DNA from 3 places in the Roseixanthobacter glucoisosaccharinicivorans genome. Region 2 is predicted to be linked to each of the others. Evidence: predicted binding sites of a transcription regulator. Region 2 holds the regulator's gene; each other region holds the start of a gene.

Region 1 (10,015 bases), 1.1 Mb from region 2:
CCGAGGCGCTGGACTATGCGCCGCTGCCGGGCCTGTCCAACGAGCTGAAGCACAAGCTCGCCCACGTACGCCCGCGCACCATCGGCCAAGCCGGCCGTATGGAAGGCATGACGCCCGCCGCCCTCGCGCTGCTGGTGACCTATGCGCGGCGGCAGGGGAGCGGCGCTGCTGCGGTCGCGGGCGCGGCACAGGTGGCGGGCTGAGGAGCGGGGGCAAGCACGGCCGCCGCGAATCACCGGCGGAATTTTCCTCCCTTCCGGAACAGGGGAGCGGCGTCGCCGGGGCTGCATCCGAGGAGCGTGGATCCGGCGCTGGATCGGCGGACGCCGGTGTGAATCCTGGGGAACGTAACCCGTAACCTGGCTCAAAACCGCGGCGCGCACATTTCGGCAAAAAACGTTCTGCCGAATCTGCGGTTTCACGTGCGATAAAGCCGCGGAAATGGGCACGAAAAGCGCATGAAAAAGACCCCGGATTCGGCGAAGGCGGCGATCGCGCAAAATGTTTCACGTGAAACATTTTCGCGGCTGGAAACCATCGCCGCCCTGCTAACCAAATGGCAGAAAACGATAAATCTCGTTTCGCCGGGAACGATCCCGGAGCTGTGGACGCGCCATATCGCCGATTCCCTGCAACTTATGACCCATGTGAGCGAGGACGTGCGCGCCTGGGTAGACCTTGGGTCCGGCGGCGGATTTCCCGGTCTGGTGGTCGCGGCAGTGCTGGCTGAGCGGGAGGGCGGCCATGTGGACCTGGTGGAGAGCGATAGCCGCAAGTCCGCCTTCCTGCGGGAGGCAGCGCGCCTCGCGGATCTTCCAGTGAGCGTGCATCCCCAGCGCATCGAGCAGGTGGCGGGCGCTCTGGCGCCTGGAAAACAGGTGGTTTCCGCCCGCGCGCTGGCGCCGCTGCCCAAATTGCTGGCGCTCGCGGCGCCGTTTTTCGACGCCGGCGCCATCGGAATCTTTCCCAAGGGCAAGGATTGGCAGCGCGAATTGACCGAAGCCCACAAAGACTGGACACTCGAGCTCGAACTGCGCGACAGCCTCAGCGATCCCCACGGGAAGATCCTGGTTGTGACGCGCGCCCTCAAAGCGGTCCCGTCCCCGGCCGTCCCCGGCGGACACATACGCGGAAGCGCACATGACTGATCATTCCGTCACCGCCCCCATCACCGGCGGCGTCACGCCGCGCATCCTGGCGCTGGCGAACCAGAAGGGGGGGGTGGGCAAGACCACCACGGCCATCAATCTCGGCACCGCGCTAGCGGCGATCGGCGAGAGCGTGCTGGTGGTGGACCTCGATCCCCAGGGCAATGCATCCACCGGCCTCGGCATAGATCGCGGACGGCGCAAGCTGTCCACTTATGATGTGCTGAGCGGGGAAGCGACCATGGCGCAGGCGATCGTCGATACCGGCGTGCCCTCGCTGTTCGTGGCACCCTCCACGCTGGACCTCTCGGGCCTGGAGCTGGAGATCGCCAGCGAGCGCGACCGCGCCTTCCGCCTGCGTAACGCCTTGCGCGACATGGCGAATGATCCCGCGGCGCCGAAATTCACCTATGTCCTGATCGACTGCCCGCCCTCGCTCTCGCTCATCACGGTGAATGCCATGGCGGCGGCCCATGCCATATTGGTGCCGCTGCAATGCGAATTCTTCGCGCTGGAAGGGCTCTCGCAATTGCTGAAGACCGTGGAGCAGGCGCGCACCGCCCTCAATCCCGATCTCACCATCCACGGCATCGTGCTGACCATGTACGACGCGCGCAACAATCTCTCCGACCAAGTGGTGGCGGACGTGCGCCAGTTCATGGGCGACAAGGTGTATGAGACCGTGATCCCGCGCAATGTGCGGGTCTCGGAAGCGCCGTCCTATGGCAAGCCGGTGCTGCTCTACGATCTGAAATGCGCGGGCTCGCAGGCCTATCTGCGGCTGGCCTCCGAAGTCATCCAGCGCGAGCGGGCGGCGCGCGCGGTCGCGGCCTGAGGCGGCACGTTCCAATGGGGAAGAAGGACATGGCGGAAGAAGGCCGCTCGCGGCTCGGCCGGGGGCTCGCGGCTTTGATCGGCGACATGGGGCAGGACGATACTCGTCCCGCGCCCAGCCAGAAGAGCGCTGGTGTCCGTAAGGTGCCGATCGAATTCGTGCGCGCCAACCCGCGCAACCCGCGCCGCACCTTCCTGGAGGAGGGGCTGGATGATCTTGCCAGCTCGATCCGCGAGAAGGGCATCATCCAGCCCATCGTGGTGCGGCCGGTGGCGGATCATCCGGGCAGCTTCGAGATCGTCGCCGGCGAGCGGCGCTGGCGCGCGGCCCAGCGCGCCGGCCTGCACGAGGTACCGGTGGTGGTGCTGGAGCTCACCGACCGTGAGGCGCTGGAAATCGCCATCATCGAGAATGTGCAGCGCGCCGATCTGAACCCGGTGGAAGAAGGCCTCGGCTACGAGGCCCTGATGGCGCAGTTCGACTATACCCAGCTCGACCTGTCCAAGGTCATCGGCAAGAGCCGCTCGCACATCACCAACACCTTGCGGCTGCTGAAACTGCCCGAGAGCGTGAAGGCCTATCTCGCCGACGGCCGCCTGTCCGCCGGCCACGCCCGCGCGCTGCTCGCCCATGAGGACCCCGCGGCCATCGCCCACGACGTGGTGGAGAAGGGGCTCAGCGTGCGGGACGTGGAGGCCATGGGCAAGGTGCGGGAGGCCCTTTCGGCCGCGCCGGCGCCCAAGCCCGCGCCGGCCCCCAAGGATGCCGACACCCGCGCGCTGGAAAAGCGCCTCACGGATGCGCTGGGGCTGGCGGTGAGCCTCCAGGCGAAGGGGGAGGCGGGTGAGCTTCGCATCCGCTATGGCGACCTCGACCAATTGGACCTGATCTGCCGGCGGCTCGGCGTCGCGTGACGCCGCAGGCCTGACCCGGCAAAGAATTTTCGCTTCGCGCCCCCAACCCGGCCCGACCGCACAAAGCCTTATGTTGCAACGCGTCATGCCCATGTCACGGGCTGGTGCGAGGTAACCGGAGGTTTTTCCCGATCGGTTGAGGGGGTTCGGATGACGGCGCACACCGCTGCGAAACCGGCGCATGCCCATGGGGCAGCGCACGGCCATGCGCATCGCGAAAAACCGGTGAGGCTCGATCGCAAGAACGGCGCACCGGAAGTTTTCATCTTCTTCGCCCTGCTCATCGGAGGGCTCAGCTACACAATATGGTCCATCTGGACCGACGTGCAGGCGGCCTCTCCGGGCGAACTCACCTTCGCCCCGTTCATGCTGCTGCTGCTAGCGCTGCTGATCGCGCTCGGCTTCGAATTCGTGAACGGCTTCCATGATACCGCGAACGCGGTGGCGACGGTGATCTACACCAATTCGCTCCCCGCCCATTTCGCGGTGGTCTGGTCCGGCGGCTGGAACTTCATCGGCGTGCTGGTCTCCACGGGCGCGGTGGCGTTCGGCATCATCTCGCTGCTGCCGGTGGAGCTGATCCTGCACGTGGGCACCGGGGCCGGCATGGCGATGGTGTTCGCTCTGCTGATCGCCGCGATCATCTGGAACCTCGGCACCTGGTATCTCGGCCTGCCGGCGTCCTCCTCCCATACCCTGATCGGCTCGATCATCGGTGTCGGCATTGCCAACCAGCTGATCCAGGGCAAGAGCGGCATCGCCGGCGTGGATTGGGGCCAGGCCGCCAATGTGGGCTATGCGCTGCTGCTCTCCCCGGTGGTCGGCTTCTTCGCCGCCGGCCTGCTGCTGCTGACCATGAAGGTGCTCATCAAGAACCCCGCGCTCTATGCCGAGCCCAAGCCCAATCATGCGCCGCCGTGGTGGATCCGCGGCTTGCTGGTGCTCACCTGCACGGGCGTTTCCTTCGCCCACGGCTCGAACGATGGTCAGAAGGGCATGGGCCTCATCATGCTGATCCTGATCGGCATCGTGCCCACCGCCTATGCGCTCAACCGCGCCATCGATTCCACCGACGTGGCGCAATTCCGCGCCCTCGCCTCGGTGACCCAGGCCTCGCTGGTGAAGGCCTCGAACGGTGCAGCCGCGCCCGCCGATCCGCGCCAGGCCCTCACCGACTATGTGCGCGACCACAAGCTGAGCCCCGAGACGGTGCCGGCCCTCGCTGCCGTCGCGGGAGAAATCTCCACCCTGGTGGGCAATCACGAGACGCTGGCCCAGGTGCCGGCCGCCGCCGTGCCCAACATGCGCAACGACATGTATCTGGCCTCCGAGACGATCCGCCTGATGGGTCGCCAGAAGGAGCCGACCTTCGATACCGAGACCAGCGACAATCTCTCCGCGTTCAAGCGCGCGCTCGATAACGCCACGAAGTTCATTCCGCTGTGGGTGAAGGTGGCGGTGGCGATCGCGCTCGGCCTCGGCACCATGGTGGGCTGGAAGCGCATCGTGGTGACGGTGGGCGAGAAGATCGGCAAGACCCATCTGACCTACGCCCAGGGCGGTTCCGCCGAACTGGTTGCCATGGGCACCATCCTGGCTGCCGATATGTACGGCCTGCCGGTCTCCACCACCCACGTCCTCTCCTCGGGCGTCGCGGGCACCATGGCGGCCAACAAGTCCGGCCTCCAGCTCTCCACCGTGCGCAATCTCGCCATGGCCTGGGTGCTCACGCTGCCGGTGGCGATCATCCTCTCCGGTGGGCTCTACATCCTGCTGCGCCAGCTGATGTGAGCTTGCGTCTCCCGATCACAGGGCGCGGCATCGCGAGGTGCCGCGCCCTTTTGTTTGCCGGGGCCGCTCCAGCCTCCGGAGGGATTCGCGACGGGAGAGGGCGCCAATGACAGGGGAAAGCCCGGCGGCGCGATTTCCTTGCCCGGCCGCGTGCTCTAGCCTGCGGCCATGACCAGCGAAGGCCTCCATCCGCAAGCCGATCCCATCGAAAGCGATCCCGTCCCGGCCGGGGCGGGGGAGGACGCGCGCGCCGCGAAGGCGCAGGCGCCGCGCGGGGGCGAGGGCCATGTGACCCCGGTCATGGCCCAGTTCGTGGAAATCAAGGCGGCCAATCCGGACTGCCTCCTGTTCTACCGCATGGGCGATTTCTACGAATTGTTCTTCGAGGATGCCGAGCAGGCCTCCCAGGCGCTGGGCATCGTGCTGACCAAGCGCGGCAAGCATCTGGGCGAGGATATCCCCATGTGCGGCGTACCGGTGTCGCGCGCCGAGGAATATCTCCACAAGCTGATCGCGCTCGGCTTCCGCGTCGCGGTGTGCGAGCAGCTGGAAGATCCGGCGGAAGCGCGCAAACGCGGCGGCAAGAGCGTCGTGCGGCGGGACGTGACCCGCCTCGTCACGCCGGGCACCCTCACCGAGGACGCCTTGCTGGATGCGCGGCGCGACAATGTGCTGCTCGCCGTCGCCCGCACCCGCGCCGGCGGGGAGGGCGAGGCCCATGCCTATGCGCTCGCCTATGCGGACGTCTCCACCGGCGGCTTCCGCGTGGTCTCCACCAGCCGCGCGGACCTTGCCGCCGACCTTGCCCGCATCGAGCCGGCGGAGGTGCTGATCTCGGACGCGCTGTACGAGGACGGCGACCTGCGTGAGATCTGGGACCAGCTGCCCGCCGTCACGCCCTTGCCGCGCCAGGGGTTCGAGGGGGCGGGCGCGGAAGGCCGGCTGGCCGGCTTCTTCGGGGTGGCGACGCTGGAGGCGTTCGGCGCCTTCTCCCGCGCCGAGCTGATCGCCGCCGCCGCCATCGTCGCCTATGTGGAGCGCACGCAGCTCGGTGCGCGGCCCGCCTTGGCGCCGCCGGTGCGCGAGGCCGACGGCGCCCTGATGCTGATCGACGCCGGCACGCGCGCCAATCTTGAGCTGGTGCGCACGCTGTCCGGCGAACGGCGCGGCTCGCTCCTGGCGGCGGTGGACCGCACGGTCACGGCAGCGGGCGCCCGCCTTCTGGCGCGGCGGATCTCCGAGCCGCTCACGAGCCTTCCCGCCATCCGCGACCGGCACGATGCGGTGGGGTTTCTGGCTGACAATGCCGAGATCCTCGCCATCCTGCGGCGTGGCCTTGCCGGCGCGCCGGATCTGGCGCGTGCGCTCTCCCGCCTCTCGCTCGGCCGCGCGAGCCCGCGCGACCTCGCCGCCGTCGGCCGGGGCCTGGAGGAGGGGTTCGCGCTGGCCGCCGCCTTCGCCGAAGAGCCGCCGCGCGACCTTGCCCGCGCCATCCTCGCGCTGGCCGGCATGGACCGGGAGCTGGCCCGCGATCTTGCCGCCGCGCTGGAGGACGAGCCGCCGCTCACCCGCCGCGACGGCGGCTTCATCCGTGCCGGCTATGATGCCGATCTCGACGCCACCCGCGCCCTGCGCGACGAGAGCCGGCGTGTGGTGGCCGCGCTGGAGCGGCGCTATGTGGACGAGACCGGCATCCGCTCCCTGAAGATCCGGCACAATGCGGTGCTGGGGTATTTCGTCGAGGTCACCGCCCAGCACGGCGACCGGCTACGCGAGGCGCCGTTCTCCACCACTTTCGTGCATCGCCAGACCTTGGCCGGGGCGGTGCGCTTCACCAGCGTGGAACTGGGCGATCTGGAAAGCCGCATCGCCAGCGCCGGCGAGCGGTCGCTGGCGCTGGAACAGCATATTTTCGATCGCCTCGCCGCCGCGGTGGTGGCGCAAGCGGGCGAGATCCGCGCCGCCGCCGAGGCGCTTGCTGAGCTGGACGTGTTCGCCGGCCTTGCCCGCCTCGCCGCGGACGAGCGCCATGTGCGCCCCGAAATGACCGGCGGGGTGGATTTCGAGGTCCAGGGCGGGCGCCATCCGGTGGTGGAACAGGCGCTGGCGAAGGGCGGCGGGCCGTTCGTCGCCAATGATTGCGATCTGTCCGCCCCGCCCGGCAAGGAGGCCGGCCGGATCTGGCTGGTCACCGGCCCGAACATGGCCGGCAAATCCACCTTCCTGCGCCAGAACGCGCTGATTTCCGTGCTGGCGCAGGCGGGCGCCTTCGTGCCGGCGCGCGCGGCGCGGCTGGGGGTGGTGGACCGCCTGTTCTCCCGCGTCGGCGCGGCGGACGATCTCGCGCGCGGGCGCTCCACCTTCATGGTGGAAATGGTGGAGACCGCCGCCATCCTGAACCAGGCGACGCCGCGCTCGCTGGTGATCCTCGATGAGATCGGTCGCGGCACCTCCACCTTCGACGGCATGTCGATCGCCTGGGCGAGCCTTGAGCATCTGCACGAGATCAATCGCAGCCGGGCCCTGTTCGCCACCCATTTCCACGAATTGACCGCACTGACCCAGCGCTGCGACCGGCTGATGAACGCCACCGTTAAGGTGGCGGAATGGCAGGGCGACGTGGTGTTCCTGCATGAGGTGATCGCGGGAGCGGCGGATCGCTCCTACGGCATCCAGGTGGCGAAGCTTGCCGGCTTGCCGCCCGCCGTCATCGCCCGCGCCAAATCGGTACTTGCGGAGCTGGAAGCGGCCGAGCGGGCGGCACCCGCGCAGCGGCTGCTGGACGAATTGCCGTTGTTCGCGGCGGCGGTGCGCCGGTCGGAGCCGAGCGGCCCGGCGGCTTCGTCGGATCCCGCGCTGGAGGCGCTGGACGGGGTGGATCCGGACAGCCTCACGCCGCGCGAGGCGCTGGAGATGCTCTACAGGCTGAAGAGCCTGCGCAAGCCGAAGGCAGGCTGAGGGCGCGCGCGATCAGCCCCCGCCCGGCGCGGGCGCTGTCATGGGGGCGGTGCCGGCATCGAGGGGCGGCGGCGGGGCGGGCGCCTGCGGCTGCCATTCCCCCCAGGCGGTGAAGGCATCCTGGAAGGCCTGTTCCCCCGGCGCGCCCTTTTCGAACGCGATAATCGCCCGCTTGTTGTTGGTATAGACCACCGGAATGTCGATCCACGGCCGGCTCTGCAGCAATTGGATATTGCGCTGGCGATCGGCCGGCACGGCAGAGAGGCCCACCAGGAAATAGGTCGGGTTGACCCGCACCGAAAGCCCCACCAGAGGCGCGCCCTGGGCGGCTTCGGTCTGCTTCATGCGGATGCCGGGCACATTGGTGATGCCGCCATAGGGGAAGTCTTGCGGCAGGGTAAAGCCGATCTCGATGGTGTGCGAGGCGGGCAAGGTCTGGTCGGTATTGCGCCTCAGCACGAACGAAAGCGCCATGCGCCGTTCGGGAATCTGCAATTCGGCCCGGATGCCGGTGTCGGGCGGAAGGCCGGGACCGGCATTGAAGGTCTCGGTCTTCCAGGTCACCGTGCCTTCATAACTCTGCAGGCCCTGCGGGCCCGAGGCGCTTTCCTCGAACAGGACGGCGCGCTGGGTGCCGCTGGTCGGACGCTGCGGCATGGGCGGGGGGCGGCGGGCGGCGTCGCCGGAAGCCTGGGCGACGCGGTCCGCGCTCTTGGCCGGCTCGCTCGCGGGCCGTGCGGCGTCGGCGCCCTGCTGGGTCGGAGCCGGCGGAGGGGCCGACCGCGAAAAGACGATCTGCTCCAGCGTATCGTGATTGACCACGGCGAGCGCGATGCCGCCGACGGCCACGATGGCCAAGCCGAAATAGATGAGCGTGCGCCGGCCACGACCGCTGGCCTTGTCTTCGTCGGAAACCGGCATGCGCGGGCGGGCGGTGCGGCTCGCGACCTTGGGCTTGCCGAGGGTCGGCCGCTGGTCCGTGGCCGCGTCGTCCGAGACCGCCTGCGGGGGCGTTTCTTCCGGCGGCGGGGGAAAGGCCGAGCGCGCGGCAGTCTCGCCGAGGCGACGGCGCGGCGGTTCGCTGCCCGACGGCGCGGGCGGCGGCGCGATGGCGGCCGGCTCCGGCGGCGGGGCGGCGGGCTTTTCGGGCGGCGGTGGCTCCACCGGGGCGGGCGGCTCGGCGACCGGGGCGCGCGCCTTCTGTTCCGCCTCGATTCGGCGGATGGCCTCTTCCAGGGACTGGCGCTCGCGGGTGATCTCCCCTTCCGGCAAAGGCGGCTCGACGCCGCGCAATTGCTTCAGAAGGGTGTTCCGCGCGCGGTCGAACATCATCTTCCGCGTCTCGGCCGTATTGGACGGGAGACCGGCGATCGCACGAACCAGGAGCGGGTAATAATCAGCCATCAGCGCTTAAATCTGGAGGAAAGCAGGAAAGCTTTGGTTAAGCTTGAAACGGATTTTGCACCAAAATTGTGTCATCGCGTTCCGGGCTTGTCGAAAGCACGGCCACCGGGCAGCCGATCAGCTCCTCGACCCAGCGCACATATTTCACCGCCTCAGCCGGAAGATCGGCCCAGGAACGTGCGCCGGCGGTGGATTCCTTCCAGCCGGGAATGGTCTCGTAGATGGGGATGGCGCGCGCCTGCTGGCCGCTTTCGGCCGGGAGATAATCAATCTCCTTGCCGTCGAGCATGTAGCCGACGCAGACCTTCAGCTCCTCGAATCCGTCCAGCACGTCGAGCTTGGTCAGCGCGATGCCGTGGATGCCGCAGGTCTTCACGGTCTGGCGCACCAGCACCGCGTCGAACCAGCCGCAGCGGCGCGGGCGGCCGGTGACGACGCCGAACTCGCGGCCTTTGGTGCCGAGCGTCTTGCCCACTTCGTCCGTCAGCTCCGAGGGGAACGGACCTTCGCCGACGCGGGTGGTGTAGGCCTTGGTGATGCCGAGCACATAGTCCAGTGCGCCCGGTCCCACGCCCGATCCGCTCGCCGCGCCGGAGGCGACGGTGTTGGAAGAGGTGACATAGGGATAGGTGCCGTGGTCGATGTCCAGCAGGGCGCCCTGGGCGCCTTCGAACAGGATCTTCTTGCCGTCGCGGCGGGCCTTGTCGAGCAATTCCCACACCCGGTCCATGAAGGGGAGGACCTTGGGGGCGATGGCTTCCAGCTCGGCGATCAGCGCCGCCGCATCCACCTCGTCCAGGCCGAGGCCGCGCCGCAGCGGATTGTGGTGGCTGAGCAGGCGTTCCACTTTGGCCGGCAGGCTCGAGAGGTCGGCGAGGTCCACGAGGCGGATCGCGCGGCGGCCAACCTTGTCCTCGTACGCCGGGCCGATGCCGCGCTTGGTGGTGCCGATGCGGGTGCCGGGA
Region 2 (10,015 bases):
CGGCCTGTTCGGCTATATGTATTGGGTGAGCGCCGCGCCGCGCAAGATCGGCCGCTCCACCTGGTTCGTGACCTTGCCGGCGGGCAAATCGACCGTGATCCAGGTGGGAATCGGCATTCTCGATCTCACCTTGTGCGCGGCGGCCATGTACATGCTGATGCCGGCTTCGCCCTATATCGACCCGGTCTCGCTTGCGGTGATCTTCATCACCGCGACCCTGCTCGGCTTTGCGAGCCATGCGCCCGGCGGGCTTGGCGTGTTTGACGCGGCGCTGCTGATCGCACTGCCGCAGTTCGACAAGGAGGAGATGGTCGGCGCGCTGCTGCTGTTCCGCCTGTTCTACTATATCGTGCCGTTCGCCATCGCCCTGACGATCCTGGGTTCGCGCGAACTCTGGCTCAGCACCCTGCGCCGGCGCCTGCGCCGGGATGCGGAGGCGCAGACGGCCCATACCCGCCTGCCCACCGGCCTGGAATCCCACGACGGCTGACCGCGCCGATGGTGTTGAGCGCCGGCGGCCCCACTGCCGGCTGACAGCGACGCCCCGCGCCGCGCCTCAGGGCGTGGGGCTTATGCCAATTGAGGGCAGCAGGCCTGCCCCATTCGGCACCTTCATCGTCCGCGTCCCTGGCGGCAGGCGGAAGAGTTCGGGGTCCTGCGGGCCGCGCTTCAGCGAGAGAACCTCGAAGGTGAGGTGGGGCTTGCCCTGGATCTCCACCATCGTGTTCAGGACGATGCCATCCTCGGTGATGCACGCGGTGGTGGGCCCGGCGAGCTGGGCGGCCTTCTCCACCTGCCAGAGGGTGCACGGTTCTCCAGCGACCTCGGCCGTTCCCGCGCGCGTGCCCTCGCCAGCGAGGGAGGCGATCTGGAAATCCGCCGGCAGGTCGGTCTCTATCCCCATTTTCGGCAGGCTGGGGGAGACCAGCACGACCTTGCGGGTGTCGATATTGAGGAAGCCAAGCAAGGTCCCCGGCACCGCCGGATTGCTGATTTCCATCCGCATCCGATTGCCCTGGCGGGACATATCCACCAGCACCCGTCCGCCGAGTTTGGCCTTCAGCGCGAAATCGGCGCTGGGCACGGGCAGGGGCTCGGCTGCCGCTGGGGTCTTGCCCGCCACAAGGGCGGCAAGCGCCATGGTGATCACCGTGGCGATCGCGTGGACCGGCACGTGGGGCGTCAGCAGGGCGCGGATGGCGGACCGGGGGTGCGGCTGGGCCGGAGTGGTGCCGTACCGCTTGACCAATTTCATAAGAACTCGACCCTCCTCGGCGCTGCGCGAGCGCACGCGATACCATTCCACGGCACGCGCGTGAAGGCGCCCGCCGATCCCGAGCGCATCGGCCTCATAAAGCCAAAGAAAAACCTTGAGGAATGCGCTGGAAGGCGTCTGCATGCCGGCACTGTCTTATTGTCTTCGTGCAGGCGCTACAGCATATGCCAAAGGGGCCGCTGCGTCGGATCTCAAAAATTGCTGCACGCAAATGCTGCTGGAGGAAATGCGCTTCATGTCTGGTCTGCCCTTGCCGAGACTTTCGGTGCCTTTCCGCCCGTTGTGGCCGGCGGTCCTGTCCGGGGCTGCCCCGTGCTCGTCGCGGGCGTGGCACGGCGCGGGCGCGCGGCCCATCCGGCGGGCGGGCTTATGATGGGCGGCGCAGTGCCGGGTCGCGCGGGCGCGGCATCCTGGCTCACCTTGCTCGGCGCGCTGGTCGCGCTGTGTGTGCTGTTCGGTGTGGGCGTGGCCTTCGATCTGATCGCGCCGCCGTTCGCGGCGCTGCTGGTGGTTCTGTTCTCCGCCTGTGCGTTCCTGGCGCTGCGGGGGAGCGAGGCGCAACCGCCGGTCAACCCGGAACCGCTGCGCGACGAGCCGCCGCCAGCCCCACGAGTCGATCCCCGGGTGGAAGCGGTGGTGGCGGCGCTCCCGGAGCCGGCGCTCCTCCTCACGCCGGGCGGCGAGATCCTCACGGCGAACCAGCGGGTCGCCCTTTCGGTGGGGCCGGCGAAGGTGGGGGATCCCCTCTCGTTCCTGGTGCGTGTGCCGGAAGTGCTTGAGGCGGTGCGCGCCGGAGCGCAGGACGGAATCCCGCGCCGCGTTGAATTCGGCGAGCGGGTGCCGCTGGATCGCTGGCTGGAGGCGCACGTGGTCCCGCTCCGGCTCGAGCCGGTGCGCCGTGGCCCGACCGCGCGCGACGATCGCACCCCGGATACGGTTCTGCTCACGTTCCGCGATCTCACCCACCAACGCCGGATCGAACAGATGCGGGCCGACTTCGTGGCCAATGCGAGCCACGAGCTGCGCACGCCTCTGGCCTCGCTGCTGGGCTTCATCGAGACCCTGCTCGGCCCGGCCCGTAACGATGTTGCGGCGCGGGAGCGGTTTCTCGGCATCATGGCCGCGCAGGCGCGCCGCATGTCGCGCCTGATCGAGGATCTGCTCTCGCTGTCGCGCATCGAGCTGAACGCCCATGTGCGGCCGGAAACCCCCTTGGAATTGGGCGGCATCGTGGCCCATGTGTGCGACACGCTTGGCCCGCTCGCGGCCGACCGCGACGTGGCGATCGAGATCAGCCGGCCGCAAGAGCCGGTCTATGTCCTTGGCGAACGGGATGAATTAATTCGCCTGTTCGAGAACCTGGTCGAGAATGCGCTGAAATACGGGGCCAATGGGCATCGGGTGGAGGTGGCGGTTGGCATCGAGCGGGGAGGAACGCCGGCGGCGGTGGTGTCGGTGCAGGATTTCGGTCCCGGCATTTCGCCCGAGCACCTGCCGCGTCTCACCGAGCGCTTCTACCGGGTGGATGTGGCGGTAAGCCGGGACCAGGGCGGGACCGGCCTCGGCCTTGCCATCGTGAAGCATATTGTGGCGCGTCATAGAGGGCGCCTGGGGATCGAGAGCCGGCAAGATGCCGGTGCAACTTTTACGGTCCGGTTCGACCTCGTGGATATGCCCGAAAAAGTTCCTTCAAAATCAAAGGTATAAATCGTCATCGCGCTGTCACGTTGGGGTCATAGAACCGTGGCGCCGGACCGTTACAGTTAACCGGCCCAATGTTGCGTCGCGGCAGATAGCCGACGGGCGACACCTATTGGTCAAGGAGAGAACCCCGTGAAGCTCACCACCGCTCTTGGCGCAGCGATTGCTGTTGCCAGCTCCCTTTTCGCTGGCGGCGCTTTCGCCATCGATATCAATGGCGCTGGCGCGTCGTTCCCGGCCCCCGTCTACCAGACCTGGGGCGCCAAGTATAAAGAGAAGACCGGCAACGGCCTGAACTACCAGTCCATCGGCTCCGGCGGCGGTCAGAACCAGATCGTCAACCGCACCGTCGATTTCGGCGCTTCCGATGCCCCGATGGCGTCCGACAAGCTCGCTTCCGCGAACCTGCTGCAGTTCCCGGCCGTGATCGGCTCCGTGGTCGCCACCGTCAATCTGGACGGCATCGCCACCAACCAGCTCAAGCTCACCGGCCCGGTGCTCGCCGACATCTATCTCGGCAAGATCACCAAGTGGGACGACAAGGTCATCGCCGACCTGAACCCCGGCGTGAAGCTGCCCTCCACCGCGATCGTTCCCGTCTATCGTTCGGACGCCTCGGGCACGACCTTCATCTTCACCAGCTACCTCTCGGACGTCAGCCCGGAGTGGAAGTCCAAGGTCGGCGCCGCCACCTCGGTTCAGTGGCCCACGGGCGCTGGCGCGAAGGGCAATGAAGGCGTCACCGGCAACGTGAAGAACACCAAGGGTGGCATCGGCTACGTGGAGTTCATCTACGCCGCCGCCAACAAGCTCGTGGTGACCCAGCTGCAGAACAAGGCCGGCAAGTTCCTGTCGCCCGAAGTTCCCGCCTTCATCGAAGCCGCCGCTGCGGCCGACTGGGCCGGCTCCAAGGACTTCGCCGCTTCCATGATCAACACCGCCGGCGCCGGCGCGTGGCCGATCGTGAGCCCGACCTACATCCTCCTGCCGAAGAACCCCACCAATGTGGATGCTTCGCGCGAAGTGATGAAGTTCTTCGAGTGGGCCTACGGCAAGGACGGCAGCGAGATGGCCGAGAAGCTGCACTACATCCCGCTTCCCGAAGCGGTTGTGGAGCGCGTCAAGGCGGCCTGGAAGTCTGAAGTGAAGACCCCGGACGGCAAGCCCGTTCTCTGATCCCTGATTGCGAGGCCCCCGCCTTCTCTGCAAGGAAGAGGCGGGGGCCTTGCCCAGTTCTGGTTGCCGATACGGCAGCCCTCGCGACGGCGCTGCGGCGTGGGGCGCGGAAGGTTCGCTGCGGGTTTTCCCCGCGCGGATGGTTCGCAGGCGAAGGGTTCGCGGCGTGTCCGCCGTGGCGGCCCGGGCCTCGACATAAAGCAAATTCGATCGGGGTCCGGCATCCGGCCGGCATCCTGGAAGTGATGGGTCTCGGGGGCGATGGTGCGCGCGGCAGCCGTGCGCGGATCGGCTGCGCGATCTGTTTTCATGAGCGCGAGCTGTGCGGCGCGCGGGATTTGGGGATCATCGGGCGATGGACGCAACGGTCGATAAACTGAGGTCGGACGGGATCATTCCCATCGGCGAGGCAAAGGGTGTCGGGGCAATCGCCGACCGCGTCTTCGTCGCCGCCCTGTGGGCGAGCGGCTTCTTCGTCCTCATCCTGCTGGGCCTGATCATCGCCCAATTGTTCGAAGGCGGCCTGCCGGCGCTTCGGCATTTCGGCCTGGACTTCCTCTGGTCGCCCGCCTGGAACCCGGTGACCGAGAATTTCGGCGCCCTGGTGATGATCTACGGCACCATCTTCAGCGCCGTGATCGCCGTCGTCGTGGCCTTGCCGCTCTCGTTCGGCATCGCCTTCTTCCTCACGGAAATCGCGCCGCAGCCGCTGAAGCGCCCGATCGGCGTCGCGGTGCAGCTGCTCGCGGCTGTGCCTTCGATCATCTACGGCATGTGGGGCTTCTTCGTGATCGTTCCGCTGGTGGCCGCCTATGTGCAGCCGCCGCTGATCGAATGGCTTGGCCCGCTGCCGGTCATCGGCGCCCTGTTCCAGGGACCCCCGCTCGGCTCGGGCATGCTCACCGCCGGGGTGATCCTGGCCGTGATGATCATCCCCTTCATCACCGCCATGTTCGTCGAAACCCTGGAATCGGTGCCCCCGATGCTCAAGGAATCCGCCTACGGCGTCGGCGGCACCACCTTCGAGGTCTATAAGAACGTCTCGGTGCCCTACGGCAAGACCGCCATGGTCGGCGCCGTGATGCTGGGCCTCGGGCGCGCGCTCGGCGAAACCATGGCCGTCACCTTCGTGATCGGCAATGCGACCCGCCTTTCGGCCTCCCTGTTCGCGCCCGGCGCGACCATCGCCTCCACCATCGCGAACGAGTTTCCCGAAGCTTCGATCGGCTCGCTGAAGCTGACCTCTCTGCTTCAGCTGGGCTTCATCCTGTTCGTGATCTCGTTCATCGTCCTTGCCCTGTCCCGTGCGCTCGTGCGCTCGCGGCTCGATTGATCCGGGAGGCAAACGTCATGGCATCCCTCGCAGCACGCCGCGCCAAGGACTATACGGTCAAGGTCGTCTCCACGGGGTTCGCGGTCTTCGCGATCTTCCTGCTGGCCTGGATCCTGTGGACCCTGATTTCCCGCGGTCTTCCGGCCCTCAACCTCAATGTCTTCACCAAGGTGACGGCGCCTCCCGGCCAGGGTGGCGGCCTTCTGAATGCGATTGTGGGATCTCTGATCCAGATCGGCATCGCGCTGGCGATCGGCGGTCCCATCGGCCTGTTCGCCGGCACCTTCCTGGCCGAGAACGGCAAGGGCACGAAGATCGGCTCCGCCGCTCGCTTCGTGAACGACATCCTGCTCTCGGCGCCGTCGATCCTGGTGGGCCTGTTCATCTACCAGTTCCTGGTGGTGCCGTTCGGCGGCTTCTCCGGCTGGGCCGGCGCGATCGCGCTGGCGATCCTGGTGATCCCGGTGATCGTGCGCACCACCGAGGACATGCTGAACCTGGTTCCGGTGGGCTTGCGCGAAGCCGCCTTCGCGCTCGGCGCGCCGCAGTGGAAAGTGGTCATCATGATCACCTGGCGGGCGGCCCGCGCTGGCATCGTCACCGGCATCCTGCTGGCCATCGCCCGCGCGGCGGGTGAAACGGCGCCGCTGCTGTTCACCTCGCTGGGCAATAATTCCTGGTCGACGGATCTCAGCAAGCCCATGGCCAGCCTGCCGATCGCGATCTATCAATATGCCGGAAGCCCGTTCGACGATTGGGTGTCGCTGGCCTGGGCCGGCGCGCTGCTCATCACCGTGGGCGTTCTGGTCCTGAACGTCGTGTCCCGTCTGGTGCTGGCGCGCACGCGCTGAACCGGCACCCTGAGATCACCGCCCCGAGGGCGCCCAAGATCACCGCCCGGGCCGGCAGCACGCCGGCCCACCGGGCGACCAGAGACCGAATGAGGCTGACATGAACTCTGCAGTGGATCCGACCTTCAATATTTCCTCCTCCGTCTCGGCCAAGCCCGATGCCATTCAGGCGCCGACCAAGATCAAGGTGGAGAAGCTCGATTTCTATTACGGGCAGAACCACGCGCTGAAGAACATCAATTTCGAGATCCCCGAGAAGCGCGTCACCGCGATGATCGGCCCCTCGGGCTGCGGCAAGTCCACCTTGCTGCGCGTGTTCAACCGCATGTACGACCTCTATCCCGGCCAGCGTGCCGAGGGCGGCGTCATGTTCGACGGCGTCAATATCGTCGGCAAGGAACTGGACCCCACCGTGGTGCGCACGCGCATCGGCATGGTGTTCCAGAAGCCGACGCCGTTCCCCATGTCGATCTATGACAACATCGCCTTCGGCGTGCGCCTGCACGAGAATCTCAATAAGGCGAAGATGGACGAGCGGGTGGAAAGCTGCCTGCGCAAGGCCGCCATCTGGGAAGAGACCAAGGACCGCCTGCATACCTCGGCGCTCGGCATGTCCGGCGGCCAGCAGCAGCGCCTGTGCATCGCCCGCACCATCGCCGTGCAGCCGGAAGTGATCCTGCTGGACGAGCCGACCTCGGCGCTCGATCCGATCTCCACCTCGAAGATCGAGGATCTGATCGACGAACTGAAGCAGGATTTCACGATCGTCATCGTGACCCATAACATGCAGCAGGCGGCGCGCTGCGCCGACATCACCGCCTTTTTCTACCTGGGGGAACTGGTCGAGGTCGCGCCATCGGACGTGATCTTCACCAATCCCAAGCAGATCAAGACCCGCGATTACATCACCGGCCGCTTCGGCTGACCAAGCAAGGATCTGCCAGATGCCCGACCATACCGTCTCGGCCTTCGACGCCGAGCTGAAGGAGATCGGCCGCAAGGTCGTTGAAATGGGTGGCCAGTCGGAGCGCATGGTGGCTGACGCCGTCAATGCCCTGATCCGCCGCGACACCGCTGCCGCCCAGCGCGTGATCCTGCTCGATACGAGCGTCGATCTGCTGCAGCGGGAGATCGAGGAGAAGGCCATCGTCTGCATCGCCAAGCGCCAGCCGGTGGCGAGCGACCTGCGCGACGTGGTGGCCTCGATCCGCATCGCCTCCGACCTGGAGCGTATCGGCGACCTCGCCAAGAACGTGGGCAAGCGCGTGCTCGCCATCGAAGGGGAATATCATCCCCAGAAGCTGGTGCGCGGCGTCGAGCACATGTCCGATCTGGTGCTGGAGCAGCTGAAGGAAGTGCTGGACGCCTATGCCAGCCGCGACCAGGCGAAGGCGGTGGATGTGTGGGTCCGCGACAGCGGCATCGACACCATGTACACCTCGCTGTTCCGCGAACTCCTCACTTATATGATGGAAGATCCGCGCAACATCTCGGTGTGCACGCATCTGCTTTTCTGCGCCAAGAATATCGAGCGCATCGGCGACCACGCGACCAATATCGCGGAGACCATCTATTATATGGTGTCGGGACAGATGTTGTCCGAAGAGCGCCCGAAGGCGGATGTCTCCAGCGAGACCACCGTCGCTTTCCCGGGGCATAGCCTTCAGGGGTAAAATCCGTGCCTGCGCGTATCTTGATTATCGAGGACGAGGAACCCCTGACCCTTCTGCTCCGCTACAATCTGGAGTCAGAAGGTTATTTCGTGGAGAGCGTCGGACGCGGCGATGAAGGCGAGACCCGGTTGCGCGAAAGCGTGCCGGACCTCGTCATCCTCGACTGGATGCTGCCGGGCCTGTCGGGCATTGAACTGTGCCGCCGCCTGCGGACCCGCCCGGAAACCGAGCGTCTGCCGGTCATCATGCTCACCGCCCGCGGCGATGAAACGGAACGGGTGCGCGGCCTCGCCACCGGGGCCGACGATTATGTGGTGAAGCCCTTCTCCGTGCCCGAGCTTCTGGCGCGGGTGCGGGCACTGCTGCGGCGCGCGAAGCCGGAGCATGTGGCCACATTGCTGCGGGCTGGCGACATCGAGCTGGACCGGGAGACCCACCGGGTGCACCGCTCGGGGCGCGAGGTGCACCTTGGGCCGACGGAATTCCGCCTGCTGGAATTCCTGATGCAGAGCCCGGGACGGGTGTTCTCGCGCGAGCAATTGCTCGACGGCGTGTGGGGACAGGACGTTTATATCGACGAGCGCACGGTGGACGTGCACGTGGGGCGCCTGCGCAAGGCGATCAATCGGGGGCGCCAGTCGGACCCGATCCGCACCGTGCGCGGCGCCGGTTATTCGTTCAACGAAATGTTCGCCCGCGTGCATTGAGCGCGGGAGGGCCTGCGCGCTCGAATGCGGGGGTGCTGCGGGGATTGGTGGCTGGGCCCGCTGTATGCGGGCTCATGCGCCATGGTGCGGAGCCAGCGTGCCGCCGCATCGTGCAGCGCCAGCGTCACGAGCAGGCTCCCGCGCAGGCCGCGGCGTATGGTGCAAAATTCAGATGTCTTGGCGGAGCGGAACCCGCGGGAGATATTCTTTCCGGGGATAGGGCCTGCTCGCAGCCCAAATGCCCTTACGGGCTCGCACATGGCCCCGGGCGGTTCGGGCGCCGAGCCTCGGTGCATCAAGGCCCGGACGCCATGCGCGCGCGGCCTTCCCATTCGAGCGACGCGGCAATGTCGCCCGGCGCCCGACCTTTGGCACAATCCAAGATGTCGTCGCGTCGCCCCGGCGAGGTCTGCGCAGCCGGCGCAGCCCCAAGCGCGGCGGCGGCGGTCAGATGCGGGCGACGCGCCGGTCGCGACGGCGATCCTGCGTGGGCTGGTAGGCCATCCGCGCATGGGTGGTGCAATAGGGCATGCCGGTGACACTGCGGCCGCCGCAGAAATAGAAGTTTTCCGTGCCCGGCTCGCCGATCGGCCAGCGGCAGGTGCCCTCGGTCAGGTTCATGATGGTGCAGCGCTGGCCCATGGCGACCACATTGCCGCCGGTTGCCGGACGCGGCGCGGGCTCGGGCGCCACGAAAGCCTCCAGGGCGGGGGCGAGCGCGGTGTTGCCCATGGTTTGCGGCTGCGGCGCGGGCTTGTTCGCGGGCGCTTCAGGCCGGGCCTTGCGCGGGCGTGCGGCGGGAACCGTTGATTTCGCTCGGCCGGAGAGGCCGAGGCGGTGCACTTTTCCGATCACCGCATTGCGGGTGATGCCGCCCAGCTCGCCGGCGATCTGGCTTGCGGAAAGCCCTTCGCCCCAGAGCTTCTTCAAGAGTTCGACGCGCTCGTCGTTCCAGCTCATCGCTCTCCTCCTTCGACTCTTCTCCCGCACCCAGGCGCGCCATTGCACGCGGGTTCGCAGGGCCCAACGTCACTTGGGGAACAGGCCTGCACGAGATGTCGTGGTCAGCCACGAGCAAACTACAATATGCACGCCCGCCCGCACAGAGTCGGAATGCATTCCCGTGCCGTTGTCCCCAAGTCGTTACGATCAGGTCAACGGCTGCGCTCTGTTGACCTCCCGCGCGCGATCATTAGAATCCCTTTTTGTCGGGCCGCCCCGCGAGGGCGGCCTTTGGCGTTTCTGATGTCCGGCGAGACGCAGCGCGTTTCGCCCCACCCCAAGAGGAGGGGTTCCGT
Region 3 (10,015 bases), 1.8 Mb from region 2:
GTTCGCCTTTGTTCATGTCGGCGGTCCTGCCCAAGCAGATCATGCCGCCCATGTTCAACCGCTATGATGCGGGCATGACCTTCGGCTCCCATGTGGACAATGCCATCCGCGCGGTCCGTGGCACCGGCATGGCCATGCGGACGGACGTTTCCACCACGCTCTTCCTCTCCGATCCGGACGAATATGACGGCGGCGAGCTGGTGGTGGAGGATACCTATGGCGCCCATGAGGTGAAGCTGCCGGCGGGCGACGCCATCATCTATCCCGCGACCTCCCTGCATCATGTCACGCCCATCACCCGCGGCTCGCGCATGGGCTCGTTCTTCTGGACGCAAAGCCTGATCCGCGATGTCGGCCATCGCGCGCTGCTGTTCGACATGGACATGGCAATCATCCGCCTGAACCAGGATCATCCCGGCCATCCCTCGGCGGTGCAGCTCACCGGCGTCTATCACAACCTCCTGCGCCAATGGGCGGAGGTGTGACGCGCCCGGTCCGGCCGCGCAGAAGCGCGCGCCGGGAGCATCGGAACCTCTCCAAACTGCGTTGATTTCGAGAGAGAGGGGGCGCATATATCGAAAAATCAAATCGTTTGAAATTCCGGCCGGCGGTCCGTGCCGCGCCGGAGGGACGGGAGACGTCGATGTCGGGAAACGAAACAAGGTCGGGAGATCAACCCGAGTTGCATGGTCGCAAGCTGCGGTCCCAATTGTGGTTCGACAATCCCGACAATCCCGGCATGACGGCGCTTTATCTGGAGCGCTATCTCAATTTCGGCCTCACCCGCGCCGAGCTTCAATCCGGCAAGCCGATCATCGGCATCGCCCAGACCGGTTCCGATCTCTCCCCCTGCAATCGCCACCATATCGAGCTGGCCAAGCGGGTGCGCGAGGGCATCGCCGCCATGGGCGGCATTCCGTTCGAATTCCCGGTTCATCCGATCCAGGAAACCGGCAAGCGGCCCACCGCCGCGCTGGACCGCAACCTCGCCTATCTCGGCCTGGTTGAGATTCTCTACGGCTATCCGCTGGATGGCGTGGTGCTCACCACCGGCTGCGACAAGACCACGCCGGCCTGCATCATGGCGGCGGCGACCGTGGATATTCCCGCCATCGTCCTGTCCGGCGGGCCGATGCTGAACGGCTGGTGGAACGGCGAGCGCACCGGTTCCGGCACCGTGGTGTGGAAGGCCCGCGCCCAGCATGCGACCGGCGAGATCGACTACGACACCTTCATGGACATCGTCGCCTCCTCGGCGCCGTCGGTCGGCCATTGCAACACCATGGGCACCGCCTCCACCATGAACGGGCTCGCCGAGGCGCTCGGCATGTCGCTGCCCGGCTGCGCCGCCATTCCCGCGCCGTACCGCGAGCGCGGGCAGATCGCCTATGAGACTGGCAAGCGCATCGTGGACATGGTGTGGGAGGATCTGCGCCCCTCCGCCATCCTCACCCGCGAGGCGTTCGAGAACGCCATTCGCGTCAATTCCGCCATCGGCGGCTCCACCAATGCGCCGATCCACCTCAACGCCATCGCGCGCCATGTGGGCGTGAAGCTGGACGTGGACGATTGGCAGAGCGTCGGCCACAAGATTCCGCTGCTGGTGAACATGCAGCCGGCGGGCGAGTTTCTGGGCGAGGAATTCCACCGCGCGGGCGGCATCCCCGCCGTGGTGGCGGAACTGATCGCCAAGGGCAAGATCCACGAAGGCGCGCTCACCGTGAACGGGCGCACCATGGGCGAGAATTGCAAGGGCAAGTTCTCCTGGGACCGCAGCGTGATCTATGCCTATGACGCGCCGCTGAAGGAGGATGCCGGATTCATCGTGCTGCGCGGCAATCTGTTCGACAATGCGATCATGAAGACCAGCGTGATCTCGGACGAGTTCCGCGCCCGCTTCCTCTCCAACAATGACGATCCCGAGGCGTTCGAGGGGCCGGCCGTGGTGTTCGAGGGGCCGGAGGATTACCACCACCGCATCGACGACCCCACGCTCGGAATCGACGAGCACACCTTGCTGTTCATCCGCGGCACGGGCCCGCTGGGCTATCCGGGCGGCGCGGAAGTGGTGAACATGCAGCCGCCGGCTGCCCTCATCAAGAAGGGCGTCTCGGCCTTGCCCTGCATCGGCGACGGGCGCCAGTCCGGGACCTCGGGCTCGCCCTCCATCCTCAATGCCAGCCCGGAAGCGGCGGCGGGCGGCGGGCTGTCGATCCTGCGCACCGGCGACCGGGTGCGCATCGACCTCAACAAGGGCACGGCGGACATCCTGCTGCCGGATGCCGAGCTTGCCGAGCGTCGCGCAGAGCTGGAGGCCAAGGGCGGCTTCCCGATTCCCGCGAGCCAGACCCCCTGGCAGGAAATCCAGCGCAGCATGGTGGCCCAGTTCGACGAGGGCATGGTGTTGAAGCCGGCGGTGAAATATCAACGGGTCGCCCAGACCATGGGCGTTCCGCGCGATAATCACTAGGCGCCCCACCTAGCGCCCCACCTGGCGCCCCCACTCGGCGTCCCACCTCACGAGGCGTCCGCTATGACAGAGACCGGTATCGCCGAGGGCCAGCCCCTCGGCGCGATCATGGAAGGCGGCCCGGCGGCCCGCCCGGCCCGGGTGCCGCTTCTCGGCCACCTCGTCCATGTGGTGCCGTTCGATCCGGCCGCCCATGCGGATGCCCTCTATGCCGCCTCCCACGGCGTGGGCGATGCGGCGCTATGGACCTATCTGATATCGGAGCTTCAGCCCGACCCGCTGGCGTTCCGTGCTGCCTATGAGGCATCGGCGCAGCGGGACGATCCCCTGCTGTTCGCCATTCTCGACGCCGCGACCGGCAAGGCCATCGGCCATGCCTCCTACATGCGCATCGAGCCCGCGCACCGGGCGATCGAGGTGGGCAACGTGCTGTTCACCCGCACGCTCCAGCGCTCCCCCAAGGCGAGCGAGGCCATGTATCTCATGGCGCGCCACGTGTTCGAGGATCTCGGCTATCGCCGCTACGAATGGAAATGCGACGCGCTGAATGCGCCCTCGCGCCGGGCGGCGCTGCGGTTCGGCTTCACGTTCGAGGGCATCTTCCGCCAGCACATGATCGTCAAGGGCCGCAGCCGCGATACCGCCTGGTTCGCCATGCTGGCTGAGGATTGGCCGCGCGCCAAGGCGGCCTTCGAGGCGTGGCTGGCGCCTGAGAATTTTGGCCCCGACGGGCAGCAGAAACGCCGGCTGGAGGATATTCGCGCCGGCCTCTGACCCCGCGCGTGCGCGCCGGGTCCAAAAGGATCGGCCGAGGGTCAAACCAAGAATCAAGCCAAGAGGAAATGCCATGAGTGGACGTTTGGACGGCAAGACCTGCCTCGTGACGGCGGCGGGGCAGGGCATCGGGCGGGCGATCGCCGAGGCCTTCGCCTGCGAGGGCGCGCGCGTGATCGCCACCGATCTCGATGCCGCGAAGGTTGCCGATTTTCGCGGCGAGCATCGCACGCTGAACGTGCTGAGCACGTCGGACGTGGACACGCTCGCGGCCGAGGTCGGCCCCATCGACGTGCTCGCCAATTGCGCCGGCTATGTGCACCAGGGCTCGATTCTGGAAACCAGCGAAAAGGACTGGGATTTCTCCTTCGACCTCAACGTGAAGTCGATGCATCGCACGCTCAAGGCGTTCCTGCCGGGCATGCTGGCCAATGGCGGCGGCTCGGTGATCAATATTTCTTCCGCCGCATCCTCCATTCGCGGCGTGCCGAATCGCTATGCCTATGGCGCCACCAAGGCGGCGGTGATCGGGCTGACCAAGTCGATCGCGGCGGACTTCATCACGCGCGGCATTCGCGCCAATGCCATCTGCCCCGGCACCATCCAGTCGCCTTCGCTGAACGAGCGCATCGCCGCCGTCTCCGCCGCCACCGGGCGCAGCCTCGAGGATGTGCGGGCGGATTTCGTCGGCCGCCAGCCCATGGGCCGGCTCGGCACGGCGGAAGAGATCGGTGCGCTGGCGCTCTATCTCGCCAGCGACGAAAGCGCCTTCACCACCGGGCAGATCCACATTATCGACGGCGGCTGGGCGCTTTAGGCCGGCGGTCCGCCCGCACGGCGGGCGCAGCTTCAGGAGTTTCATCATGCGTATTCTGGTAATTGGTGGCGCCGGCATGGTCGGGCGCAAGCTCATCGAGCGCCTCGCGCGCGACGGCGCGCTCGGCGGCACGCCCATCAGCCATGTGACCGCCCAGGACGTGGTCGCCCCCACCCCCATTTCCGCGCCGTTCCCCATCGAGGCGCGGGTGGGCGATCTCGCCGTGCCCGGCGAGGCGGCGGCCCTGGTGGCCGAGCGGCCGGACGTGATCTTCCATCTCGCCGCCATCGTCTCGGGCGAGGCGGAAGCGGATTTCGAGAAGGGCTATCGCATCAATTTCGACGGCAGCCGCGCCTTGTTCGAGGCGGTGCGCGCGATCGAAAGCTATACGCCGCGCCTGGTCTTCACCTCGTCCATCGCGGTGTTCGGCGCCCCGTTCCCGGAAGCCATCGCCGACGATTTCTTCCTCACCCCGCTCACCTCCTACGGCACGCAGAAGGCCATGGGCGAGCTGCTGCTGGCGGATTATTCGCGGCGCGGCTTTTTCGACGGCGTCGGCATCCGCCTGCCCACCATTTGCGTGCGGCCGGGCAAGCCCAACAAGGCGGCCTCGGGCTTCTTCTCCGGCATCATCCGCGAGCCGCTGTCCGGGCAGGAAGCGATCTTGCCGGTGTCGGAGGAGGTGCGGCATTGGCACGCCTCGCCGCGCTCCGCCGTGGGCTTCCTGCTGCATGCCGCAACGCTCGACACCGCGCCGCTGGGCGCGCGCCGCAGCCTGACCATGCCCGGCCTTTCGGTGACGGTGGGCGAGCAGATCGCCGCGCTGCGCCGGGTGGCCGGCGATCGGGCGGCATCGCTCATCCGCCGCGTGCCGGATCCGGTGATCGAGCAGATCGTCGCGGGATGGCCGCGCAATTTCGATCCCGCGCGGGCGCTCTCCCTCGGCTTCAAGGCGGAATCCTCGTTCGACGAGATCATCCGCATCCATATCGAGGACGAGCTGGGCGGCCAGATCGCCGCCTGACGGCGCCATCCTGACGCCCCGGTCCTGACGCCATCGTCCCAAGACCCCTTGAGCGGTCGCCTGGGTTCAGGCGGCCGCCGCGAGGGTGCCGGCGCCGAGCGCGCCGATGGCGGCCCTCAGCTGCGGCAGAAGGCGACGATAGGCGAGCCGGCGCTCGTGCATGTCGCCGAGCTGCGAGACATCCTCCATCTGCCAGCGATGGTGAAGGGAGTGCTGCGGCCGCAGTGCGCTGCGCGCGACGCGGGCATGGGCGCCGGGAATAAGCGAGATCACCGCGTCGATATGCGGCGCGCCGGGCAAGGTGAAGACCTCCAGCGGCTTGCAGGACAGGCCGTCCGCCGGCACGCCTTCCGCATGCAGGCATTCCACCGCCGCCATGTCCACGCTGGCGTGCGGCGACAGGCCGGCACTGAAGGCCCGCAAATGCGGCTGGGTGTGGTTCGAGATCGCCTCGGCCAGCAGGCTGAGGCCGGCATTGTCGCGGCAGACGAACAGGATCGAAGGTTTCGGCGCCAGGGCCATTCTTATTCTCCGTGCAACACGTCCGGGCCCCTCCCCACCCCGAATCGCAGGTCCCACAACCTTAGATAGGTTCTTCGACAGGCCGGTGACGGCCCCGATGCGCACGCGCAAAGCCCGGAAATGCCTGGTTTCTGCGGGCGCGAGCGGCGGCGTTAACCAAATCGAAGGAAACACCAGCGATGCATCGCTTAGGCCGGAAGGAGCACGATTCTGTGAGTGTCCGGGCCTGCCGGCTGATTCGGAGGCTGAAATGGCGAAGAGCGAAGTGACGGGCGCGGAAGTGAGCAAGATCGCTGCCAGGGCCCTGCGCGATCCCGCGAGCGTGACCTCCGAGGAGATCAAGGCGCTGGCCGCATCCGTGCTGACGCAGACCCCGGACAAGAAGGCGGCCAAACCCGCCGCTGCCCCCAAGGCCCCGGCCGCGAAATCCGCGCCCGCCTCAACCACGCCGTCTCCCGCCAAGGCGCGCACCGGCAAGCCCGCTGCCGCCGCCAAGCCGGCGGTTGCGAAAGAAGTGCCTGCCAAGGCGAAGCCCGCAAAGAGCGCGACCACGACCGCCGCGCCCGCCAAGAGCGCGGCCAAGGAGGCCCCCGCTGCCCCCAAGGCGCCGGCATCCAACGCGCCGGCATCCAAGGCCAAGGGCGCATCCACCAAGGGCGCACCCTCCAAGCCTGCGGACTCCAAGCCCGTCGCAGCCGTGCCCGTCGCGGCGAAGCCGGCCAAAACCGCCCCCGCCAAAACCGCTGCTGCCAAGGTGAGCCCGGTGAAGGCGAGCCCGGCGAAGGCGGCTCCGGCGGAAACGCCCGCATCCTCGGCCAAGCCTTCAGCCAAGGCGGTCTCCACCAAGGCTGCAGCCACCAAAGCGCCCGCAAAGGCTCCGGCGGCGAAGGCAAAGGCGACGAAGCCTGCCGCTGCTGCCGCGCCGGCCGCCGAGGCCCCGGTTGTTGAAGCGCAGACCGCGCCCGCTCCGGTGACGCCCGCCAAGGCCCCGCTTTCCAAGCCCCCGCTCGCCAAGGGCAAGGCCGCGACCCCCAAAACCGAGACCCCCAAGACCACGACTCCGAAGGCCTCCAAGGCGAAGGCAGCCGCCCCCGAAGCCGCCGCGCCCGAATCGGCTGCGCCCAAACCCGCGGCTCGCAAGCCCGCCGCGCCGAAGACCGCCGCGCTTGCGAAGGTCAATGGCGCCAAGGTGCCGGCGGCGAAAGCCCCGGCGGCCAAGGCCGCCGCTCCCAAGGCCAGCGCTGCTAAGGCTGCTGCTCCCAAGGCCAAGCCCGCATCCAAGCCCGCGTCCAAGGTTGCGGCGGTGCCCCCGGTTGCTCCCGTCGTGACGGCCGAGCCGGCCCCCGTCACCGCGCCGTCGCCCGCGAAGCCCGCCGTCGCCAAGAAGGCGGCCCCTGCGAAGGCCGCCACTCCCAAGGCTGCCGCTCCCAAGGCTGCCGCTCCCAAGGCTGCCGCTCCCAAAGCTGCCGCTCCGAAGGCTGCGGCCTCCAAGCGCGCCCCGGCCGCGAAGGCGCCCAAGAAGGATTGAGCCCAAGAAGGATTGAGCCGCTTCGGTTGCCTCGGGGAGCCATCCCGCGTGAGCCGGGCGCTTGAGCCCTGCCGCCGGGCAGGCCCTGTGCCCCGTCCGGCAGCACCAGACAAAAAAACGCGCGGCTCGCACCGCGCGTTTTTTATTGAACCCATGGACTGTCGGCGGCGGCTCGGATGCCGGAGTGCGGCGCGGCTTCAGCCTTCGTCCGCCGCATCCCGCCAGCCCGTGTTTCGGCGCAACGAAAGCGCCATCGCGCCCCTTTAACCTGCGCCAGGACCAGAATCAGATCTGGCGTTCCACCATCATCTTCTTGATTTCGGCGATCGCCTTGGCCGGGTTCAGCCCCTTGGGGCAGGCCTGGGCGCAGTTCATGATGGTGTGGCAGCGATACAGGCGGAAGGGATCTTCCAGATTGTCCAGGCGCGAGCCGGTGCGCTCGTCGCGGCTGTCGGAGAGCCAGCGATGGGCCTGGAGCAGGGCCGCCGGGCCGAGATAGCGGTCGCCGTTCCACCAATAGCTCGGGCAGGAGGTGGAGCAGCAGGCGCACAGGATGCACTCATAGAGTCCGTCCAGCCGCTCGCGATCGTCCTTGGACTGGCGCCATTCTTTCTCCGGCGCGGCGGTGTCGGTCTGCAGCCAGGGCTCGATGGAGGCATGCTGCGCGTAGAAGCGGGTGAGATCGGGAACGAGGTCCTTCACCACTTCCATGTGCGGCAGCGGATAGACCTTCACCACGCCCTTCACCAGCACCTCATCCATGCCCTTGGTGCAGGCGAGGGTATTGGTGCCGCCGATATTCATGGCGCACGAGCCGCACACGCCCTCGCGGCAGGAGCGGCGGAAGGTCAGCGTCGGGTCGATCTTGTTCTTGATATAGATCAGGCCGTCGAGGACCATGGGGCCGCAATCCTCGCGATCGACATAAAACGTGTCGAGGCGCGGGTTGCGTCCGTCGTCCGGGTTCCAGCGATAGATGTGGAATTCCGTGACCTTCTTCGCGCTGGCGGGCTTCGGCCACACCTTGCCCTTGGTGATCTGCGAATTCTTTGGAAGGCTGAGCTCAACCATGGGTCATCCTGCTTCACGAGAGCGGCTGCGCCGCCCGTCCGGAACCTCGCGATGAGGGGCGCGGGCGCCCCTCAGTAAACCCGCTTCTTCGGCTCGATATACTGGATGTCGTTCGACAGCGTGTAGGTGTGCACCGGACGGTCGTCCAGGCGCACCTGGCCGCTCGCCGTGTCGAGATAGGCGAGGGTGTGCTTCATCCAATTGTGGTCGTCGCGATCCGGGAAATCCTCGCGCGCATGGGCGCCGCGGCTTTCCTGGCGGTTGGCGGCGCTTTCCATGGTCACGACCGCCTGGGAGATCAGGTTGTCGTATTCCAGGGTTTCCACCAGATCCGAATTCCACACCAGCGACCGGTCGGTCACGCCGATGTCCGACGTCGCGTTGAACACGTCGTGGATCAGCTTGCTGCCTTCGGCGAGAATCTCGCCGGTGCGGAACACCGCGCAATTGTTCTGCATCACCCGCTGCATGCGGCCGCGCAGTTCGGCGGTGGCCGTGGAGCCCTTGGCGTTGCGGAAATGATCGAGGCGGGAGAGCGCGAGGTCGGCGCTGTTGGCCGGCAGCTCGCGCTGCTTCTCGCCGGGGCGCACGGTTTCCGCCGCGCGCAGGGCGGCGGCGCGGCCGAACACCACGAGGTCGATCAGCGAGTTGGAGCCCAGGCGGTTGGCGCCGTGCACGGAGACGCAGGCCGCTTCGCCGATGGCCATCAGGCCCGGCACCACGGTGTCCGGGTCGCCATTGGCCTTGTTGAGCACTTCGCCATGATAGTTCGTGGGAATGCCGCCCATGTTGTAGTGCACGGTCGGAATGATCGGGATCGGCTCGCGCGTCAGGTCCACGCCGGCGAAGATCTTGGCGCTTTCCGAAATGCCGGGCAGGCGCTCGTGGAGGATCGCCGGGTCGAGATGGTCGAGATGCAGGAAGGCGTGGTCCTTGTTCTTGCCGACGCCACGTCCCTCGCGGATCTCCATGGTGATGGAGCGGGACACCACGTCGCGCGAGGCCAGGTCCTTCGCCGAGGGGGCATAGCGCTCCATGAAGCGCTCGCCCTCGGAATTGGTGAGATAGCCGCCTTCGCCGCGCGCGCCCTCGGTGATCAGGCAGCCCGAACCGTAGATGCCGGTCGGATGGAACTGCACGAATTCCATGTCCTGCAGCGGCAGGCCGGCGCGCAGCACCATGGCGTTGCCGTCGCCGGTGCAGGTGTGGGCGGAGGTGGCGGAGAAATAGGCGCGGCCATAGCCGCCGGTGGCGAGCACCGTGGTGTGGCCGCGGAACCGGTGGATGGTGCCGTCATCGAGCTTCAGGGCGATCACGCCGCAGCAGCGGCCGTCCTCGTCCATGATCAGGTCGATGGCGAAGAATTCGATGAAGAATTCTGCCTTGTGCTTCAGCGCCGCGCCATAGAGCGTGTGCAGCATGGCGTGGCCGGTGCGGTCGGCGGCGGCGCAGGTGCGCTGGGCAGTGCCCTTGCCGAAATGCGTGGTCATGCCGCCGAACGGGCGCTGGTAGATCTTGCCGTCCTCGGTGCGGGAGAAGGGCACGCCCCAATGCTCCAGCTCATAGACGGCGGCCGGCGCGTTGCGCACCAGATATTCGATGGCGTCCTGGTCGCCCAGCCAGTCCGACCCCTTGACGGTGTCGTACATGTGCCATTCCCAGCGGTCCTCGCCCATGTTGGAGAGCGAGGCGGCGACGCCGCCCTGGGCCGCCACGGTGTGGGAGCGGGTGGGGAACACCTTGGTGATGCAGGCGGTGCGCAGCCCCGCCTCGGAGCAGCCGACGACCGCCCGCAGGCCGGCGCCGCCG

What was found. Region 2 encodes PhoB, which activates phosphate uptake and scavenging genes when phosphate is short. Its sites were predicted from a motif close to TGTCATNNANCTGTCAT; they were not measured.
Region 1: the regulator PhoB is predicted to act here: its motif matches at 2,979-2,995, upstream of V5F78_RS21005 (inorganic phosphate transporter).
Region 3: the regulator PhoB is predicted to act here: its motif matches at 5,682-5,698, upstream of V5F78_RS00730 (arsenate-mycothiol transferase ArsC).

What each region holds. Positions count from the first base shown of each region.
Region 1 is NZ_CM195538.1:4,533,763-4,543,777, forward strand. Features, by position in the region: gene mnmG (tRNA uridine-5-carboxymethylaminomethyl(34) synthesis enzyme MnmG) at 1-203, shown strand, start outside; gene rsmG (16S rRNA (guanine(527)-N(7))-methyltransferase RsmG) at 459-1,148, shown strand; gene V5F78_RS20995 (ParA family protein) at 1,141-1,983, shown strand; gene V5F78_RS21000 (ParB/RepB/Spo0J family partition protein) at 2,013-2,897, shown strand; gene V5F78_RS21005 (inorganic phosphate transporter) at 3,048-4,688, shown strand; gene mutS (DNA mismatch repair protein MutS) at 4,857-7,646, shown strand; gene V5F78_RS21015 (hypothetical protein) at 7,659-9,050, opposite strand; gene V5F78_RS21020 (adenylosuccinate synthase) at 9,088-10,015, opposite strand, start outside.
Region 2 is NZ_CM195538.1:3,389,439-3,399,453, reverse strand. Features, by position in the region: gene V5F78_RS15750 (putative bifunctional lysylphosphatidylglycerol flippase/synthetase) at 1-490, shown strand, start outside; gene V5F78_RS15745 (hypothetical protein) at 557-1,255, opposite strand; gene V5F78_RS15740 (ATP-binding protein) at 1,589-2,983, shown strand; gene pstS (phosphate ABC transporter substrate-binding protein PstS) at 3,110-4,153, shown strand; gene pstC (phosphate ABC transporter permease subunit PstC) at 4,509-5,486, shown strand; gene pstA (phosphate ABC transporter permease PstA) at 5,504-6,337, shown strand; gene pstB (phosphate ABC transporter ATP-binding protein PstB) at 6,438-7,262, shown strand; gene phoU (phosphate signaling complex protein PhoU) at 7,282-8,010, shown strand; gene phoB (phosphate regulon transcriptional regulator PhoB) at 8,016-8,717, shown strand; gene V5F78_RS15705 (GcrA family cell cycle regulator) at 9,165-9,677, opposite strand; gene V5F78_RS15700 (aspartate aminotransferase family protein) at 9,963-10,015, shown strand, end outside.
Region 3 is NZ_CM195538.1:169,089-179,103, forward strand. Features, by position in the region: gene V5F78_RS00705 (Fe2+-dependent dioxygenase) at 1-485, shown strand, start outside; gene V5F78_RS00710 (IlvD/Edd family dehydratase) at 644-2,470, shown strand; gene V5F78_RS00715 (GNAT family N-acetyltransferase) at 2,534-3,244, shown strand; gene V5F78_RS00720 (SDR family oxidoreductase) at 3,318-4,061, shown strand; gene denD (D-erythronate dehydrogenase) at 4,108-5,085, shown strand; gene V5F78_RS00730 (arsenate-mycothiol transferase ArsC) at 5,152-5,607, opposite strand; gene V5F78_RS00735 (hypothetical protein) at 5,858-7,135, shown strand; gene V5F78_RS00740 (succinate dehydrogenase iron-sulfur subunit) at 7,421-8,206, opposite strand; gene sdhA (succinate dehydrogenase flavoprotein subunit) at 8,278-10,015, opposite strand, start outside.